Regions from separate parts of the Pseudidiomarina tainanensis genome, predicted to be linked through region 1. Evidence: predicted binding sites of a transcription regulator. Region 1 holds the regulator's gene; each other region holds the start of a gene.
What was found. The regulator sigma-54, encoded in region 1, starts transcription at its own class of promoters, with help from an activator protein. The targets are predictions, from matches to a motif close to GTTGGCACGNNNNTNGNNT.

Region 1 (4,206 bases):
TTCTCGCAGCAGCAGTGCTGATTTGGCGACCGTTCGATGACAGCGTGAGTACCGAAGAACAGCAGGGTTATCGAGAAATAAAACCTGACTTTACCGCCAAAGGTTTAATTGTGCGGGTATACGGCGAACAAGGTGAACTTGCTCACAAAATAGCTGCCGAACAAATGACGCACTACAGCCCCATTGGACTAACCGAGTTAATGGCGCCAACTTATATTGTGCAGCTCGATAATAACGGGCCGATGTGGCAAGTTGAAGCCGAACAAGGTTCGTTTTATGCAGATAAAACACTGGTATTAGAACGTAATATTGAAATGACGAGTCTGTCTGCCGAAGAATTTGTCGAACGTATTGAAACCAGTTATTTGACAATTAATACGCGCGAAGAATTGGTTATCACCGAACAGCCGGTGTTAATTATTGGTCGTGACTTCACGGCAAAAGGTGAAGGAATGCGTGCCGATTTGCGCGCCCAAACATTGGAAATGACAAAACATGTTGAAACGATTTATACCGGTCGTAGCGCTACTAGCAATTAATGCTATAAGTGTGAATGAGAGCGCTGCGCAAGGTCGCGAAGACTTTGATAAGCCGATTCAGATTAATGCCGAACGTGAGTCATTTGATGTGGCCAAAAAAGTAGCGGTGTTCGATCAAAATGTCGTGATTCGTCAGGGTAGCTTATCGATTCGTGCCGATCATCTTGAAGTGACACGTCGTGATGATCAAACGGATGTATTCACCGCCACAGGTAGCCCCGCTGTTTATGAGCAGCAGTTGGACGATGGCTCGCCCATCACGGCTGAAGCGGAAATAATTAGTTACGATCAAAGCCAGCAATTATTGACACTCTCTGGCAATGTGAAGGTCTCGCAAGAAAATAGCGTGATACAAGGTAGCGAGATTATCTATAACTTTGCGACGCAACAGCTTTCAGCTAACCGTAGCGAAGATGATGCGGATCGTGTGACCACCATTTTTATGCCAAAGAAAAAGAGCGACAACCAGAATGAGCCGACTAATCGCTGAGCATCTCGCGAAATCGTACAACAAGCGGCAAGTAGTAAAAGACGTCAGTCTAACCGTAGAATCCGGTCAAATTATCGGCTTGCTGGGCCCGAATGGGGCTGGTAAAACGACTACTTTCTATATGATTGTTGGCTTGGTCAACAACGATAAAGGGCGCATCATGATTGATGACGAAGATATTTCGTTGCTTCCAATGCATGAGCGTGCGCGCCGCGGTATTGGGTATCTGCCGCAAGAGTCCTCAATATTTCGAAAATTGACCGTACGTGACAATATCATGGCGATCTTAGAGACGCGCAAAGACCTCGATGCCAATGGCCGTGAAGAACGTTTAGATGGTCTGCTCGAAGAGTTTCATATTGGCCACATTGCGAATAGCCTCGGGATGAGCTTGTCCGGCGGTGAACGTCGTCGCGTCGAGATTGCTCGTGCTCTTGCCGCTGACCCAGCGTTTATTTTGCTCGATGAACCGTTTGCAGGCGTCGACCCCATTTCAGTTCTCGATATTAAAAAAATTATTGAGCATCTGAAAAATCGCGGCATTGGTGTGCTAATTACTGATCACAACGTACGCGAAACCCTCTCGGTTTGTGAAAATGCTTATATTGTTAGCCACGGTGAGTTGATAGCGACCGGTGACGCCCATACCATCTTAAATAACCAACAGGTTAAAGACGTGTATTTGGGCGAACAATTCACCCTCTAGGTGGTTTAATGAAACAAGGTCTGCAGTTTAAGTTCTCTCAGCAGCTGTCAATGACACCACAGCTGCAGCAGGCGATTAAACTGTTGCAGCTTTCAACGCTGGAACTACAGCAAGAAGTTCAACAAGCGCTTGAAGAAAATCCCCTACTTGAACTTGAGCAAGCCGAAGCGGAGGGCGAAACCGCAATCAGCGACGACGATGAATTATGGGATAGTCCTTGTTCTGCTTCTTTAGGTCAGTCAGCATCGAGTTTCGATGGCGAGGATTCAGTATTTGAAGGCGCCTCAAGCACAAGTTTGCACGACCATCTAATCTGGCAAATGCAGCTCTCGCATTTTTCTACTGTTGATGAAGTCATTGCCCTCGCCATCATTGACGCCATTGATGATAGTGGTTACTTAACCGCCTCGCTTGACGACATCATTAGCGCCGTCAATCAGCAGTTAGACGAGCCAGTTGAGCTCGATGAAGTGGCTGTTGTACTTAAGCGTATTCAACATTTTGACCCTATCGGCGTCGGCGCTCGCGATGTCGGTGAATGCCTCGCCTTGCAACTTCTACACTTACCCACCGATACACCGTGGCGCAATGAAGCGTTTACGGCAGTTCGTGAGCATTTAGCTCTTTTGGGCAGTCGTGATTACCGAACGTTGGCGCGGCGATTACGCTTGAATGAAGACGACTTAGCCGCAGTCATTGAGCTCATTCAACAACTACAACCGCGACCGGGCGAGGCGTTCAATCAAAGTGATGACGACTATGTGATTCCGGATATTTTAGTGCGCAAAAAAAATAATCGCTGGATGGTTGAGCTAAATCCAGAAAGTGTGCCTAAACTTAAGGTAAATGAAAGTTACGCGAAGTTATGCCAAGGATCGCGCCAAACTGATGACATGCAATACATACGCCAGCAAACACAAGAAGCCAAATGGTTTATTCGTAGCCTTGATAGCCGCAACGAAACGTTGCTCAAGGTAGCCAACGCTATTGTTTTGCGCCAACAAGGCTTCTTTGAATACGGTGAAGAAGCCATGAAACCGATGGTTTTAGCCGACATTGCCAGTGCGGTTGATATGCACGAATCAACTATTTCACGAGTAACCACGCAAAAGTATATGCATTCGCCGCGTGGTGTGTTTGAATTGAAGTACTTCTTCTCTAGTCAGCTTGGCACTGATACGGGTGGAGAAGCTTCATCAACGGCGATACGCGCGTTGTTGAAAAAGCTAGTTGCTGCGGAAAACCCGAAAAAGCCGCTGAGTGACAGTAAATTGACTGAACTCCTAGCGGAACAGGGTATCCAAGTAGCTAGACGGACCATTGCGAAGTATCGAGAGGCACTCAATATTCCGCCCTCGAGTCAACGCAAACGTCTTATCTGAATCTTGGACAACAGAAGGAAGATGTTATGCAAATTAATCTGACTGGTCATCACGTAGAAATCACTGACGCCTTGCGCGAGTATGTTGATAGCAAATTTAGCAAGCTCGAACGTCATTTTGACCACATAAATAACGTCCATGTCATTTTAAATGTTGAAAAGTTGACGCAAAAAGCGGAAGCTACGCTGCATTTGAATGGCGGCGAAATTTTCGCAGATTCAGAGCATCAAGATATGTATGCCGCCATCGACGGGTTGATCGACAAACTCGATCGGCAGGTTATTAAACATAAAGAAAAGATGAAACGTCACTAAATCATGGATTTATCCACCTTGTTAAGCCCCGACTGCACGCGCTGTGCAGTCGACGGCTCAAGTAAAAAGAAAGTACTTGAGCTCATTGGCCAACTGGCCGCGCCTCGCCTGTCTGGCACAACCAGCTTCGATGTCTTTGAAAGCCTGCTGAATCGCGAACGATTGGGCAGCACCGGTATCGGTATGGGTGTTGCAATTCCACATGGTCGGTTAGCGAGTGCTAACAAACCTGTAGCAATACTCATGACGCTATCAGCACCTATCGATTTCGATGCCATTGATAATCAGCCGGTCGACATTATTTTCGCGCTATTGGTACCTGAAGACCAGCATGAGCAACATTTGCAAACGCTGGCGTCGGTGGCACAACGATTAAATGATAAGAATTGTACGCGGGCTTTACGTGATGCCCAGAGCGATCAAGAATTATATGACCTGTTCACGGGTTAAGTAGAAGCATCATGCAATTAATTATTGTCACAGGCCGATCCGGCTCCGGGAAAACTATTGCGCTGAGAGTTCTTGAAGATCTCGGCTATTACTGTGTCGATAATTTACCGATTACTCTGATGCCTACACTTGTGCATGCAGTCATTGATCAATATGACAAAGTTGCGGTCAGTGTTGATGTGCGCAATTTACCTGCCGATCAAAATGAGCTTACCGAAGCGCTCGATTTTCTGCCCAGCAAAGTTAAACCAGAAATCCTCTACATCGACTCATCGGAAGCAATTTTGCTAAGACGCTTTGGCGAAACCCGTCGCCTGCACCCGCT
Region 2 (4,206 bases), on a different contig from region 1:
CGATAAGTAGACAAAGAACGAGTTACCGTCGGCAAGCTCATGTGCAATATGACGGGCAAATTGTTGGTCTTTGCATTGGCCATTGTCAGTTAACATGGCCACGGTCACCACAGGGAACGTCAGAATCGTTTTCTTGCGCTCTTCGTTAAACCAATGCAAGAAGAAGTCTTGCAGTTTGCTGACAGATTCCCAACTGCTTTTGCTAAAATCAGGGAACACGAAGTCACCGAACATACTGTCAAAGTAGTGTTGGTCGTACACAGAAATATTCCAGAATACACTTTGATAACCGCGTGCCGCCGCCGGCTGGTTCAACGCGTAAACCACATGTTGTAGGTGATTTTCGATTTCGTGACGGTGAGTTTCTAGGTAATTATCCCCGTAGTCGCGGCGCGCAAAATGGTCGAAGTACGCCAAAAATTCAACCGTCGCAACGGCGCCAGCAAACTGTGAACTCACCGCAAAAACGAAATTGACAAAGGTACCGCAGAAGCTTTCGAGATGCTTCGGAGCTTTTGATTCTCCGCCTAGCTTCGTCAAACCATCGCGTAAAAACGGATACATGGTGACCGACACACAGTACGGCTTCAAACTGGTTTCGTCATGGACGTAAATTTCGTGATCTTCAATTTGACGAATATATTCTTGGGCGAGATCAGCGCCGAACAACTCACCAATTTTCGAGCTCACTTGTTTGCGGTTTACTTGCACGAAAAAGTCCTTCATCAATTCCGCTTCAAGGGTCGCAATATTTTTCTGGGTAACGTTCGCATTGGCATCCATTTTTGAACCATCCGCAGCATTTTGGGCAGCCAAATACTGCTTGATGAAATCCATTTTCGCGTCAACTTGTTCTGGGTGTAAGCGCAGCATTGTTCTTCTCCATGTTTTTATTGATGTATCCGGTTACGTCGTGATAAACCGGCAATTCAGTAGTTGTTGATTGCGTAAGTCATAAAACTTCTGGTTGGTGGTGGGGCTATCTAAACCACCTAGCTCAGCAATCCACGGCCCCGTTTTGAGGTAGGTCAATTGTTGTTTAAGCGCCAGCGACACATCGTCATAACCGGTGTATAAACAAGTTTTGAGACCGGCATCTCGGCTTAATTTAAGCAATTCAATCAATGCTTCTGGCTGCCATTCACCGCCGAGAAACAAAACGCAGGTAATCAGGTTGCGATACTGTGCCAAACGCGCCGCGAAGTAGTCGGTAGTGAGCGCCTCGCCACTACCTACTGGCCAACTGTCGACGCTGTGGCACCCTTTGCATCCCACTGGACAGCCGGTGATGGTATAGGCAAGGGAAACCTCTCCAGGAACCTCCTGAAATACCACCTGTTCAGCACTGTATCGCAACATGAAATACCTATATATTGTGTAAGGCTATTATTAAATAACTATATATTGTGTTTCAGCATAGTCTCGGCGCACAATGCTGCTTTGATCCAGATCAATAAAAACTACCTCCAATGGGTATACCCCAAACATTCCTTTAATTTACCTCTTTAGCTCAATTTCTAATGGACGAAGGCTTTGCCATTCTATACGCGGGTAATTTCTACCGACGCGGTTGAAATGACCGCTGACGAATTGGGTTGATTTAACCCAGTAGATTTGAATAACCGTGCTATTTCAGTGAGATAAAACTTGGCACGGGGCTTGCTAGACAATCGACGTGTGCGCAACCCATTCGTAACACAGCGCAAACGTGATTAAAGGGAGAATCAACAATGCAACAACATCAACAGCCGGAGGTGCCACATGGCCGGTTATAAAAAATTATGGTGGATACTGATTGCCATTTTGGCAATTACCTTTGGTGTCCTCGGTTATTTCGGTAAAGAAGTTTACCGTGTCGCTCCGCCTATTCCGGATCAAGTGGTGACCGAATCGGGTCAAGTACTGATGACGGAAGAGACGATCCTTGATGGTCAAACTGCTTGGCAGTCGGTCGGTGGTATGCAATTGGGCTCAATTTGGGGTCATGGCGCCTATCAAGCACCGGACTGGACAGCTGACTGGTTGCACCGCGAATTGTTAGCCTGGTTAGAAATATCTGCGCAAAACCAATATGGTCAAAGCTATGAAAGCTTAACTGCGGCACAACAGAACGCGCTGCAGTTTGAGTTGAAACAAACCTATCGTAACCCACAATACAATGCGGCAACCGATACGCTGACCGTTGATGCGGTGCGAGCTGAAGCCATTGCACAAACCGCTGAATACTACAGCCGTTTGTTCAGCGATGACTTGTCACTGCGTAGTACCCGTGAAAGCTATGCCATGAAAGAAAACACATTACCAAGCGCAGAGCGTCGCGAAGTAATGACTCAGTTTTTCTTCTGGACTGCGTGGGCAGCGGCAACCGAGCGTCCTGATAGTGACGTCACTTATACCAACAACTGGCCACACGAGCCGTTAATTGATAACAAACCAAGTGCAGAAAATATCATTTGGTCTTTGGTTTCAATTATCTTATTGATCGCCGGTGTTGGTGGCTTGATTTGGGCTTGGGCGTTCTTGCGTGACCATGACGAAGAAGAGCCTGAAGCACCGAAAAAAGATCCAATTAGCTTGGTTAACTTAACACCGTCACAAAAAGCACTGGGTAAATACCTGTTCTTGGTCATGGCGCTGTTTATTGTGCAAATTTTCCTCGGTGGTTTCACCGCCCACTATACCGTTGAAGGCCAAGAGTTCTATGGCATCAACGTATCGCAGTGGTTCCCATACTCACTGGTACGTACCTGGCACATTCAGGCCGCACTATTCTGGATTGCAACTGGCTTTTTGGCTGCAGGTTTGTTCCTTGCTCCGATTATCAACGGTGGCAAAGATCCGAAATACCAAAAACTCGGTGTCGATATCTTGTTCTGGGCATTGGTTGTGGTTGTCGCTGGTTCATTCATCGGTAACTACTTAGCTATCGCGCAAATCATGCCTGAAAACCTTAACTTCTGGTTGGGTCACCAAGGCTATGAGTACGTCGACTTAGGCCGTCTCTGGCAGATTGGTAAGTTCACCGGTATCGTGTTCTGGTTAGGTTTAATGTTGCGTGGTGTTGTCGGCGCCTTCAAACAGCCTGGTGACAAAAACTTACTGGCGCTATTAACTGCTTCAGTGGTTGCGATTGGCTTGTTCTACGGCGCTGGTTTCTTCTACGGCGAGCGTACTCACATTTCAATCATGGAATACTGGCGCTGGTGGATTGTTCACCTGTGGGTAGAAGGCTTCTTCGAAGTATTTGCAACCGCAGCGTTAGCATTCATCTTCCATAGCATGGGCTTAGTGTCACGTCGTATGGCTACTGCCGCTTCATTGGCTTCAGCATCATTGTTCATGTTAGGTGGCGTACCAGGTACTTTCCACCACTTGTACTTCTCAGGTACAACAACTCCAATTATGGCTGTCGGCGCGACTTTCTCAGCGCTTGAAGTTGTACCATTGGTTGTACTTGGTTACGAAGCTTGGGAAAACTGGAGCTTACAGAAACGTGCTGATTGGATGCAACGCATTAAGTGGCCTCTGATGTGCTTCGTTGCGGTTGCGTTCTGGAACTTCTTGGGTGCTGGCGTATTGGGCTTCATGATTAACCCACCGATTGCGCTGTATTACATCCAAGGCTTGAACACTACGCCAACTCACGCTCACGCAGCATTGTTTGGGGTGTACGGTTTCTTAGCAATTGGCTTCGTACTACTTATCTTGCGCTACATTCGTCCGAACTTCGCATTCAACGATAAGATCATGAAAACCGCCTTCTGGTGGATGAACATTGGTCTGTGCATGATGCTGTTCACTAGTTTGTTGCCTATTGGCTTCATCCAGTTCTTTGCATCGGCATCTGAAGGCTTGTGGTACGCACGTAGCGAAGAGTTCATGCAACAGCCATTGCTTGAGAGCTTACGTTGGATTCGTACTGTCGGTGACGTGGTGTTTATCATCGGTGGTCTTGCAGTGGCTTATCAGGTTGTCATTGGCCTGTTCGGCAAACAGCAAGAAGCTGAAGTGGACGCAAAACCGGTCACTGTGAAGTAACAACTTGTGTTGTTGTCCGTGGTAATTCCACGGTGATGTTAGCCCGAGGCCTCCCAACCGTCTCGGGCTTTTTTTTGCCTGCTCTAATCGACAGCCTTCGGCGACAAAATATAACCACGCTCAGTGACATTGGCATCGCCGCCTAGTGTAAATCCCGGTAGCAATGGC
Region 3 (4,206 bases), on a different contig from region 1:
AGCAATTGCGCTGCACCACGTAAGCCGCCCAGCGGGTTTTTAATTTCATGCGCAAGGCCGCGCACCATACTTTGCGCAGCTTGCAGCTGTTGTTGCTGACGCGTTTCTTGATTGATGCGGCGTATTTGATCAATTTGCCGCAACTCAAGCAAAATCGTCAGGCGACCGTCGGGTTGCCGTAACGGCTGGGCGATAAACTCAATGGTGATGCGCTGACCGTCATGGAGCACTAGCGACACGTCGCTGTCGGAAACAGACTGTTCATCTTGTAACGCCTGTTGCACCACAGCAGGCTCAAGACTGCTGAAATGAAATAAGCTGAAAAAGGGCTGTTGCTGAAAGCGCCGCAAACTGCCATCTAAAATAGCTTCGGCAGCAGCATTCATATATTCAATATGAAGGTGCTCATCCAGTAAGATAACCGCTGTGAGCAATTGATTTAACTGCGGTTGCACCACCGTGGTGCAATCGCTAACAGGCGTGCTGTCACGCTCAAGCTCCGCCGCCACTTTGACCTGCACCGGATATCGCCACGCGCAACACATACACCACCAAGGTGTCTGAGCGAGCGACTGCCTGACCATTTGCGTCAACAATTTGCAGATGAATACGACGCTCACCGCGCGCGACATCCATGAGTGTTGCCTGATTACTATCGGCACCTGTCCACGACTTCACGCCATCAACGAATAGCTCATACTGATAGCCTTCTGGCAGACGTTCTGGCTCCGATTGCCAAAGCACGTCGAACTGCCCGTTGTTCGCACGAATCGGTGCCTGATATTCAGGCGAGGTAATGGTAACTGAGAATTCAGTTGGCACGGCATCGGCTGATGCTTGTGCTGGTTGCGATTGCGAAGCTTGTGGCTGCTCGGTTGGAGCAGCCACTGTTGGTTTCGCGAACTCGGTCACTGGCGCCGCTTCCACCTCAACTTTCTCAGCACCTTGAACGGGCTGGTCGGTATAGGTCACGGTACCATCTGCATTACGTTTTTTGTAAACCTGCGCCGTTGTTGGATCAACGTGCAGCGCCAAGCCAATCAAAAACGTTAACAGAATGGCTGCAAGTGCCAGTGGTTTCATCGTTCACGCGCTCCTTAACGCTATTTCGTTACACGCTGTAGTAAAGGTCAAACTCGATTGGGTGCGTGGTCATTTTCAGTTTCATCACTTCGTGGTGACGTAACTTAATGTACGCATCAATCATGTCGTCAGTGAATACGCCGCCGGCAGTTAAGAATTCGCGATCTTTATCCAACGCTTCCAACGCCATTTCTAATGAATGACATACGGTTGGAATTTCTTTCGCTTCTTCTGCTGGCAAGTCGTACAAGTCTTTATCCATCGCATCGCCAGGGTGGATCTTGTTTTTGATACCGTCAAGACCAGCCATCAACAATGCTGCAAAGCACAAGTAAGGGTTTGCCGCTGGGTCAGGGAAACGTACTTCGATACGACGTGCTTTTGCGCTCGCTACAACCGGAATACGAATTGACGCAGAACGGTTACGTGCTGAGTAAGCCAACATTACTGGTGCTTCGAAACCTGGGACCAAACGCTTGTACGAGTTGGTGGTTGGGTTACAGAAAGCGTTCAAGGCACGTGCGTGCTTGATAATACCGCCAATGTAATACAACGCCATTTCGCTCAAACCGCCGTACTGGTCGCCCGCGAACAAGTTCTTGCCATCTTTGCTGATTGACATGTGAACGTGCATACCAGAACCGTTATCGCCAACTAATGGCTTCGGCATAAAGGTTGCCGTCATACCATATGAGTGTGCCACGTTGTGCACCACATACTTGTAGATTTGAATTTCGTCAGCTTTTTTCACCAAGGTGTTGAAGCGAGTTGCCACTTCGTTCTGACCAGCAGTTGCCACTTCATGGTGGTGCGCTTCAACCACTAAGCCCATGTCTTCCATCACGGTGCTCATAGTGCTACGAATGTCGTGCGCTGAATCAACTGGTGGTACTGGGAAGTAACCGCCTTTCACACCCGGACGGTGCGCCAAGTTACCGTCTTTGTATTCTTTACCTGAGTTCCACTTCGCTTCTTCTGCTTCAATTTTGTAGAAGCTACCGCTCATATCGGTGTGGAAACGCACGTCGTTGAACAAGAAGAATTCTGGCTCTGGACCAAACAATGCGGTGTCACCAATGCCCATGCTTTGCAGATATTCTTCCGCACGACGCGCAATTGAACGTGGGTCACGGTCATAACCTTGCATGGTGTCTGGTTCTAAGATGTCACACACCACGTTCATGGTCACTTCGTCAGTGAACGGGTCTAGTACAATTGAGTTGCAATCAGGCATTAACACCATGTCCGATTCGTTGATGCCTTTCCAGCCACCAATTGACGAACCGTCAAACATTTTGCCTTCTTCAAAGAACTCTTCGTTAATTTGCGAAACCGGGATGGTCACATGCTGTTCTTTACCTTTGGTATCGGTAAAGCGTAAATCCACGAATTTGACATCGTGTTCTTCAATGTAAGCCATAACGTCTTGTGGTGTTGTCATGTGATCCTCCGCGATCGTGCATGTACTAGTTTCAAAATGAGTATAGCAAGCTTTGTTGTTCTTGCTTGCGCCTTTGCACCAAATTAAAGCAAAAACGATGCCAAGATTGGATTTGACTCATTTTTCAATAGGTTACGGTTGTTTATGTACGGTTGTGGTGCTGGCTAATGGCTAATTATGCACCATTGTAGTGCAAATTAATGCACCACGGAAGTGCAAAAGATTAAAAGCGTTGTTCGTTATTGGTTATTCGTTATTCGTTATTCAGAAAGACCAAAGACAAAGCATAGAAAGTGCAAAGCAAAGAGAATGAGAAAGAGATAGTGTCGATAGTAGACACATTATCAGATACTTTTGACTCGACACAATTCCATAGCCTACCTCGTATTCGAAGTACTATTGATATAGGTGTATCCCTTTTTATTTTTTGTGTTCAGTTGCAGCTTTTCTGCTTCAAAAACACCCCTCTTATTTGTAACAGTAAAGCTGCAACTGAACGCTATTTTTTATAAGAGATTACATCCATCCAATATCGAGCCCAATTCCATAGGCTCTCGGCAATGTTTTGTTTGGGGTTTGGGGTTTGGGGTTTGGGGTTTGGGGTTTGGGGTTTGGGGTTTGGGGTTTGGGGTTTGGGGTTTGGGGTTTGGGGTTTGGGGTTAGCGAACAGGGCGAAGCCCGGACGAACAGCGTAGCGTACGAAGCACGAACTACGCTGTTCGTAACGAGTAACGATTAACGCTCTTTAGCCATTCGGCGGCGGAGGAGCGATGCGTACAACAGCGGGATAACCACCAACGTCAACGCCGTTGACACTGCGATGCCGAAGATCAAACTCACCGCAAGACCGTTGAAGATGGGGTCATCGAGGATGAAGAACGCGCCCATCATGGCAGCGATTGCGGTCAGTGTGATTGGTTTGGCGCGCACCACGGCGGCTTCAATCACGGCGGTGTTGAGATCTTTGCCAGCGGCGACTTCCTCGCGGATGAAATCAACTAGCAAGATTGAGTTCCGCACAATGATACCGGCCAAGGCAATCATGCCAATCATGGAGGTGGCGGTAAATTGCGCACCCAACAGAGCATGGCCTGGCATAATGCCAATCAACGTCAGTGGGATTGGCGCCATGATTACCAACGGCGTCATGTAGCTACCAAAGTGGCCGACAACAAGAACGTAAATCAGCAACAAACCAACCGCGTAGGCTAAGCCCATGTCGCGGAATGTTTCGTAGGTGATTTGCCATTCGCCATCCCATTTCAGAGCGGTTTCGTTCCAAATGTCCGGCTGTGCAATAAAGGTTTGCGGTAAGTCGATATCGCCAGCAGCGTCGAATAAGCCATACAGCGGGCTATCTAAATCGCCTGCCATATCTGCCGTCACGTACACGACAGGACGCAAATCTTTGTGGTATGCCGGCTGGGCGTAAGGACGTTGCTCGCGCTCGATTAATTCCGCGATGGGAATGGCATGGCCGCTGGTTTGACTGGTCACGGTTAAGCTTTCAAGTTGAACGAGCTGGCCTTGCCAATCAGCTGGCAAGCGCAATTTCACCGGGACTGGCTGGGTTTGCCCGTCGATCGCCAAATAGGTGACGTTCATGCCGCCCAATGCCGTTTGTAATACTTGCACCACTTGCCCAGCGCTGACGCCAAGCTGGGCGGCGCGTTCACGGTTCA
Region 4 (4,206 bases), on a different contig from region 1:
TCGTTGTCGGGGTTATAAATCGCCAAACAATAATCATCAAGCAGCCCGTCCGGAATCGCATCGTTCTCGGTTAACGGGAACCACTTTTCATTCGGATAATGAACAAAGTCAGCATGCGCAATTTCTTCTCCGAAATACTGGTCGTTATAGAAGAAATTGCAGTTGAGTCGCTCAATAAACTCACCGAGCGCAGAAGCTAATGCGGCTTCTTTGGTGGCGCCTTTGCCATTGGTAAAACACATCGGTGAGGCGGCATCGCGTACATGCAGAGACCACACATGCGGCACGATATTACGCCACGATGCAATTTCGATCTTCATGCCGAGGTCAGCAAGAATTTTCGTCATGTTGGCAATGGTTTGCTCAAGTGGAAGGTCTTTACCTTCGATATAAGTCAGCGAGCTACCTTCAGGTTGTCCCATCAATAAGGCTTGGGCGTCTTCATCGAGGTTCTCAACGACTTCAATTTGGAATTCAGGGCCGGTTTGCACTACTTTCTTAACGGTACACCGGTCGATTGAACGCAAAATCCCTTGGCGGTCTTTTTCAGAAATGTCTTCTGGTAATTCCACCTGAATCTTAAAAATCTGGTTGTAGCGGTTTTCAGGATCAACAATGTTGTTTTGCGATAAACGAATGTTATCCGTTGGGATATTGCGCGAAAGGCAATACACTTTGACGAAATAGGCCGCACACATCGCGGATGATGCTAGGAAATAATCGAATGGGCTGGGCGCTGAACCGTCGCCTTTATAGCGAATAGGTTGGTCGGTTATCACCGTGAAATCGTCAAACTTGGCTTCTAGACGCAAGTTATCCAAAAAGTTTACTTTTATTTCCATGAGCTCATTTATACCACGATTAAAAATTCAGCGGCTATTATCTCGTGTTTGAGTTAAATTGTCTTGGTGAATTCAAATTTTGGCGGGAGAAACGAGGGATGTTCGCGATGAAGACGACAAAATTAGCTGTCGGCATGATAACGTTGTGCGTCAGTCTAACTTTACTCGCGGGTTGCACGTATCGTGGTGCTTACCACGAAATGCAACGCGAGCAATTACGTGAATGTGTTGAAGAACAGGGGATTCCCTATCACGAATGTCTTGAGCGCACGAACAAATCATACGATGAGTACATGCGCGAACGACAAGAAGTGATCGACGATCACTAGCTGTTTTTAGACATTCCTAGCGCTTCGCGCATGCTGTTGGCAAACGCGACGAACTTTTCTTTCATCGTTTGTTTTACAGAGACTTCGACTGAACCAAGCACGCTATAACCAGTAATCGTTATTTGCGGTGCTTGACGACCTGCCATCGAAGGCGCTTTATTTTCTGATGAACCCACAATATCGTACATGCGAATCGTCACGTTGACGCTTTCAGGAACAAATATCTCTAAGCTACCCAACACATTAGCCACGTTTACTTCAATATTTTGATGTTGAAAAATAGCGTCGGTGAAATCAATTTTGGTGGACCCTAATACATCAACAACATTAATTTTCTTGGGAACAACCCACTGACCCTCACGTACGCTTGACCCCAAAATACTGACAAGCTTGTCGTCTTGCGATTCCTCTCCAGCACCATAATTCGGGGTAAACGAACGCTCTTTTTTGGCGTCGTAACTGGCATCTGCCTCTAATGGTAAGTCTTCAACGAGCTCCACCAATTGTTGATGAGAATCCGTTGCCATGGCGTCATCAAGACGGCGCTCAAACGCCTCTGCGGAAATTATAGCGTGGCTATAGTTAATAATGAGTTTATCGACGGTCTCTTCACGAACTTGCTCGATAGGACGGTCTTCAAGTTTTACTGGCATGATTGCTTCCTCGTTCTTAATTTAATCACTATAGCCAAAAATCATGCAATATCTAGGCCAATATGAATAAACCATTATTAATCAATGTATTAAAATGAAGTCAGTCATGCCTTCCGTCTCAAAATGACAATTAGTTCGTCGATTTTCCTTAATTCTGGTCATTTTCCGCATAACCACTGCCAATAGCACTGAAGGGTAGTTCAAGTCCGAGCTCAGGCACTTGGAGACCTATCCACGCCGGAAATGTATTACTATTGGGACCGGGAACGGCTTCATATTCATTTGCCCACGGATAACGTTCCGCGGCCTCAATAATTTGTGGAATCAGCTTTCCGGCTTTGCTACCCACAAGCGATAATACTTTTTCTGGTTTCGCACCATACCAATATCGATCAGGTGCCGTCGTTTGATAATGATAAAGCGCTGGCTGATCGCGGTTTATGCGCCAACCCACGACCTCGTATACTGTATATTCTGTGGCATCCGCTGGTTTTATGGCTATCCAGGTGTGCACAGCGAACCAACCGCGCCAACCAAATGCATCGGCGGCATAGACCTCAATCACCGGCTCGGTTTCCGTCACCGGGTTCGGCGCGATACCTGCAGGTTCGCGCGAGGCGGTTCGCCAATCCGCTGATGAGCAACCAATCAATAATGTGGTAAGCAGTAGAGCGGTAAGTGTTCGATACATAATTCTCTCGTATAAAAACAAAAAAGCCTGTGCAGTTGTATCACAGGCTTTTCATACGTCAACTTTGAGAAGTTAGATTACTTGAAGGTGCGAGGTTTTAGCACGTCCGGCTTCAAGAACGGTTTTTCACCCGTGTTGTCATGCTGTCCCAAAACCTTTCCGTTGACTTCAGTTCCATACATCGTTGCTTTGTGGAAATTTATGAATTTCTCACGTGTTTCCTTAGCATCGCCGGTATAGCGTGGGTCTTGCGGTCGCTCATGCGAATTAATAAATAGTGCAACGTCCCACGCTTCTTGATCCGTTAATCGTCCAGGTTGACCCAATGGCATATTGTTTTGAATAAACGAGGCGGCGGTAAAGACGCGAGTCATGCCTGCCCCCCAGTTGTATGAACCGTCTCCCCATAGTGGCGGATAGACAATTTCACCGGCTATCTTCTTACCCGCACCATTAGAACCGTGACAGACGGCGCAATTCGCGTTGTATACTTTTTCGCCATTAGCATACGTGGTTGCTTTAGGCATCGTATTGCCGAGATGATTAAAGCCGCGCCCAGCAATATTCTTATCGTACATCTTCGCTCCTTTCGCCATATACTGGTGATAGGCTGAGAGCGCCAACATGGTATCACTACCGTATTCTGGCGCTTTACCATTCATCGAAAACGAAAAACAGCCAGCGATACGTTCTTCAAGCGAGTTAACGTGCCCGTTTTTGCCACGAAAATCTGGCAATGTTGTCGCAGCCGGCCATACAGGGCCCGACCATGCCATACGGCCTTCACCCATATGGCAAGATTTACAATTCAAATCATTGAATACAAACTCACCGCGCAGTTGTTGCGTATTCATAAATAAATCACGGCCTTTCAAAATAACCTTACGTAACTCCGGATGCAGGTCCTTATCATTTTCAATATCGGCAAGTGTCGGTGACTTATGCTGATACTGCCCAGCTTTTGGAGTTGGTAGTTTAATTTCTTCAGGCGCTTTTGATTGTGCACCAATTACCGCAACAGAAAAACTCGCAGTGAATAAAGCCGCCATGGCGTAGGTCAATTTCGTTAAATGAGTCATCAGTCGTCTCCTTGTCTTAATTACTGCGCCGGCTGACTGGCGAGATATGCGGCAACTGCTTTGATTTGTTCGTCACTAAGACGTTTTGCGATGGCCTCCATTAACTGCACTGGGTCAGAGCTTCGTTGCCCTTGTTGCCAAGCTTTCAATTGCTGCTCAATATAACTGGCATGTTGACCCGCTATACGCGGAAAATTTTCATCAACGCCCAGATTATTTGGGCCATGACAGCTACTGCATGGCGGAATATAAGCATCCCAATTGCCAAGTGTCGCAAGTTTTTCACCTGCATTTAGAAGCTCTTGTGGAGCCGATGACGCAGCTGTTTGCGGCACTGGAAGCTGTGCGAAGTAGGCGGCAAGATCGCGTAAATCTTGTTCGGAAAAATTGTCAATGTTCATACTCATGACCGGATTAATGCGTGTTCCGTCTTGGTATGCTTTCATGGTGCGAAATAAATAACCTTCGTTAAGCCCCGCCAACATCGGAAACGCTCCAGCAGCATTACCTTCACCGCTGGCACCGTGACACGCCAAACATGGTGCGCCGCTACCGTCGCCTTGCATCGACAACTGCTGACCTCGTTGTGCATCGCTGGCCGCGAAGGCTGAG

Region 2: a site for sigma-54 is predicted at 1,647-1,665, ahead of BM292_RS08350 (nitric-oxide reductase large subunit). Genes of this name have one in related genera too.
Region 3: a site for sigma-54 is predicted at 2,611-2,629, ahead of glnA (glutamate--ammonia ligase). Genes of this name have one in related genera too.
Region 4: a site for sigma-54 is predicted at 1,868-1,886, ahead of BM292_RS10900 (LiaF domain-containing protein). Genes of this name have one in related genera too.

Annotation. Positions count from the first base shown of each region.
Region 1 covers NZ_FOYU01000001.1:1,377,859-1,382,064, forward strand. The annotation lists gene lptC (LPS export ABC transporter periplasmic protein LptC) at 1-539, shown strand, start outside; gene lptA (lipopolysaccharide transport periplasmic protein LptA) at 496-1,029, shown strand; gene lptB (LPS export ABC transporter ATP-binding protein) at 1,010-1,735, shown strand; gene BM292_RS06680 (RNA polymerase factor sigma-54) at 1,744-3,117, shown strand; gene hpf (ribosome hibernation promoting factor) at 3,144-3,431, shown strand; gene ptsN (PTS IIA-like nitrogen regulatory protein PtsN) at 3,435-3,881, shown strand; gene rapZ (RNase adapter RapZ) at 3,893-4,206, shown strand, end outside.
Region 2 covers NZ_FOYU01000002.1:315,531-319,736, forward strand. The annotation lists gene nrdD (anaerobic ribonucleoside-triphosphate reductase) at 1-873, opposite strand, end outside; gene nrdG (anaerobic ribonucleoside-triphosphate reductase activating protein) at 907-1,359, opposite strand; gene BM292_RS08350 (nitric-oxide reductase large subunit) at 1,762-4,038, shown strand; gene tmpT (thiopurine S-methyltransferase) at 4,122-4,206, opposite strand, start outside.
Region 3 covers NZ_FOYU01000002.1:233,174-237,379, forward strand. The annotation lists gene glnL (nitrogen regulation protein NR(II)) at 1-521, opposite strand, end outside; gene BM292_RS07960 (DUF4124 domain-containing protein) at 493-1,083, opposite strand; gene glnA (glutamate--ammonia ligase) at 1,112-2,524, opposite strand; gene BM292_RS07975 (efflux RND transporter permease subunit) at 3,260-4,206, opposite strand, start outside.
Region 4 covers NZ_FOYU01000004.1:145,074-149,279, reverse strand. The annotation lists gene BM292_RS10910 (OsmC domain/YcaO domain-containing protein) at 1-842, opposite strand, end outside; gene BM292_RS10905 (hypothetical protein) at 950-1,171, shown strand; gene BM292_RS10900 (LiaF domain-containing protein) at 1,168-1,824, opposite strand; gene BM292_RS10895 (DUF3750 domain-containing protein) at 1,973-2,515, opposite strand; gene BM292_RS10890 (c-type cytochrome) at 2,593-3,594, opposite strand; gene BM292_RS10885 (c-type cytochrome) at 3,615-4,206, opposite strand, start outside.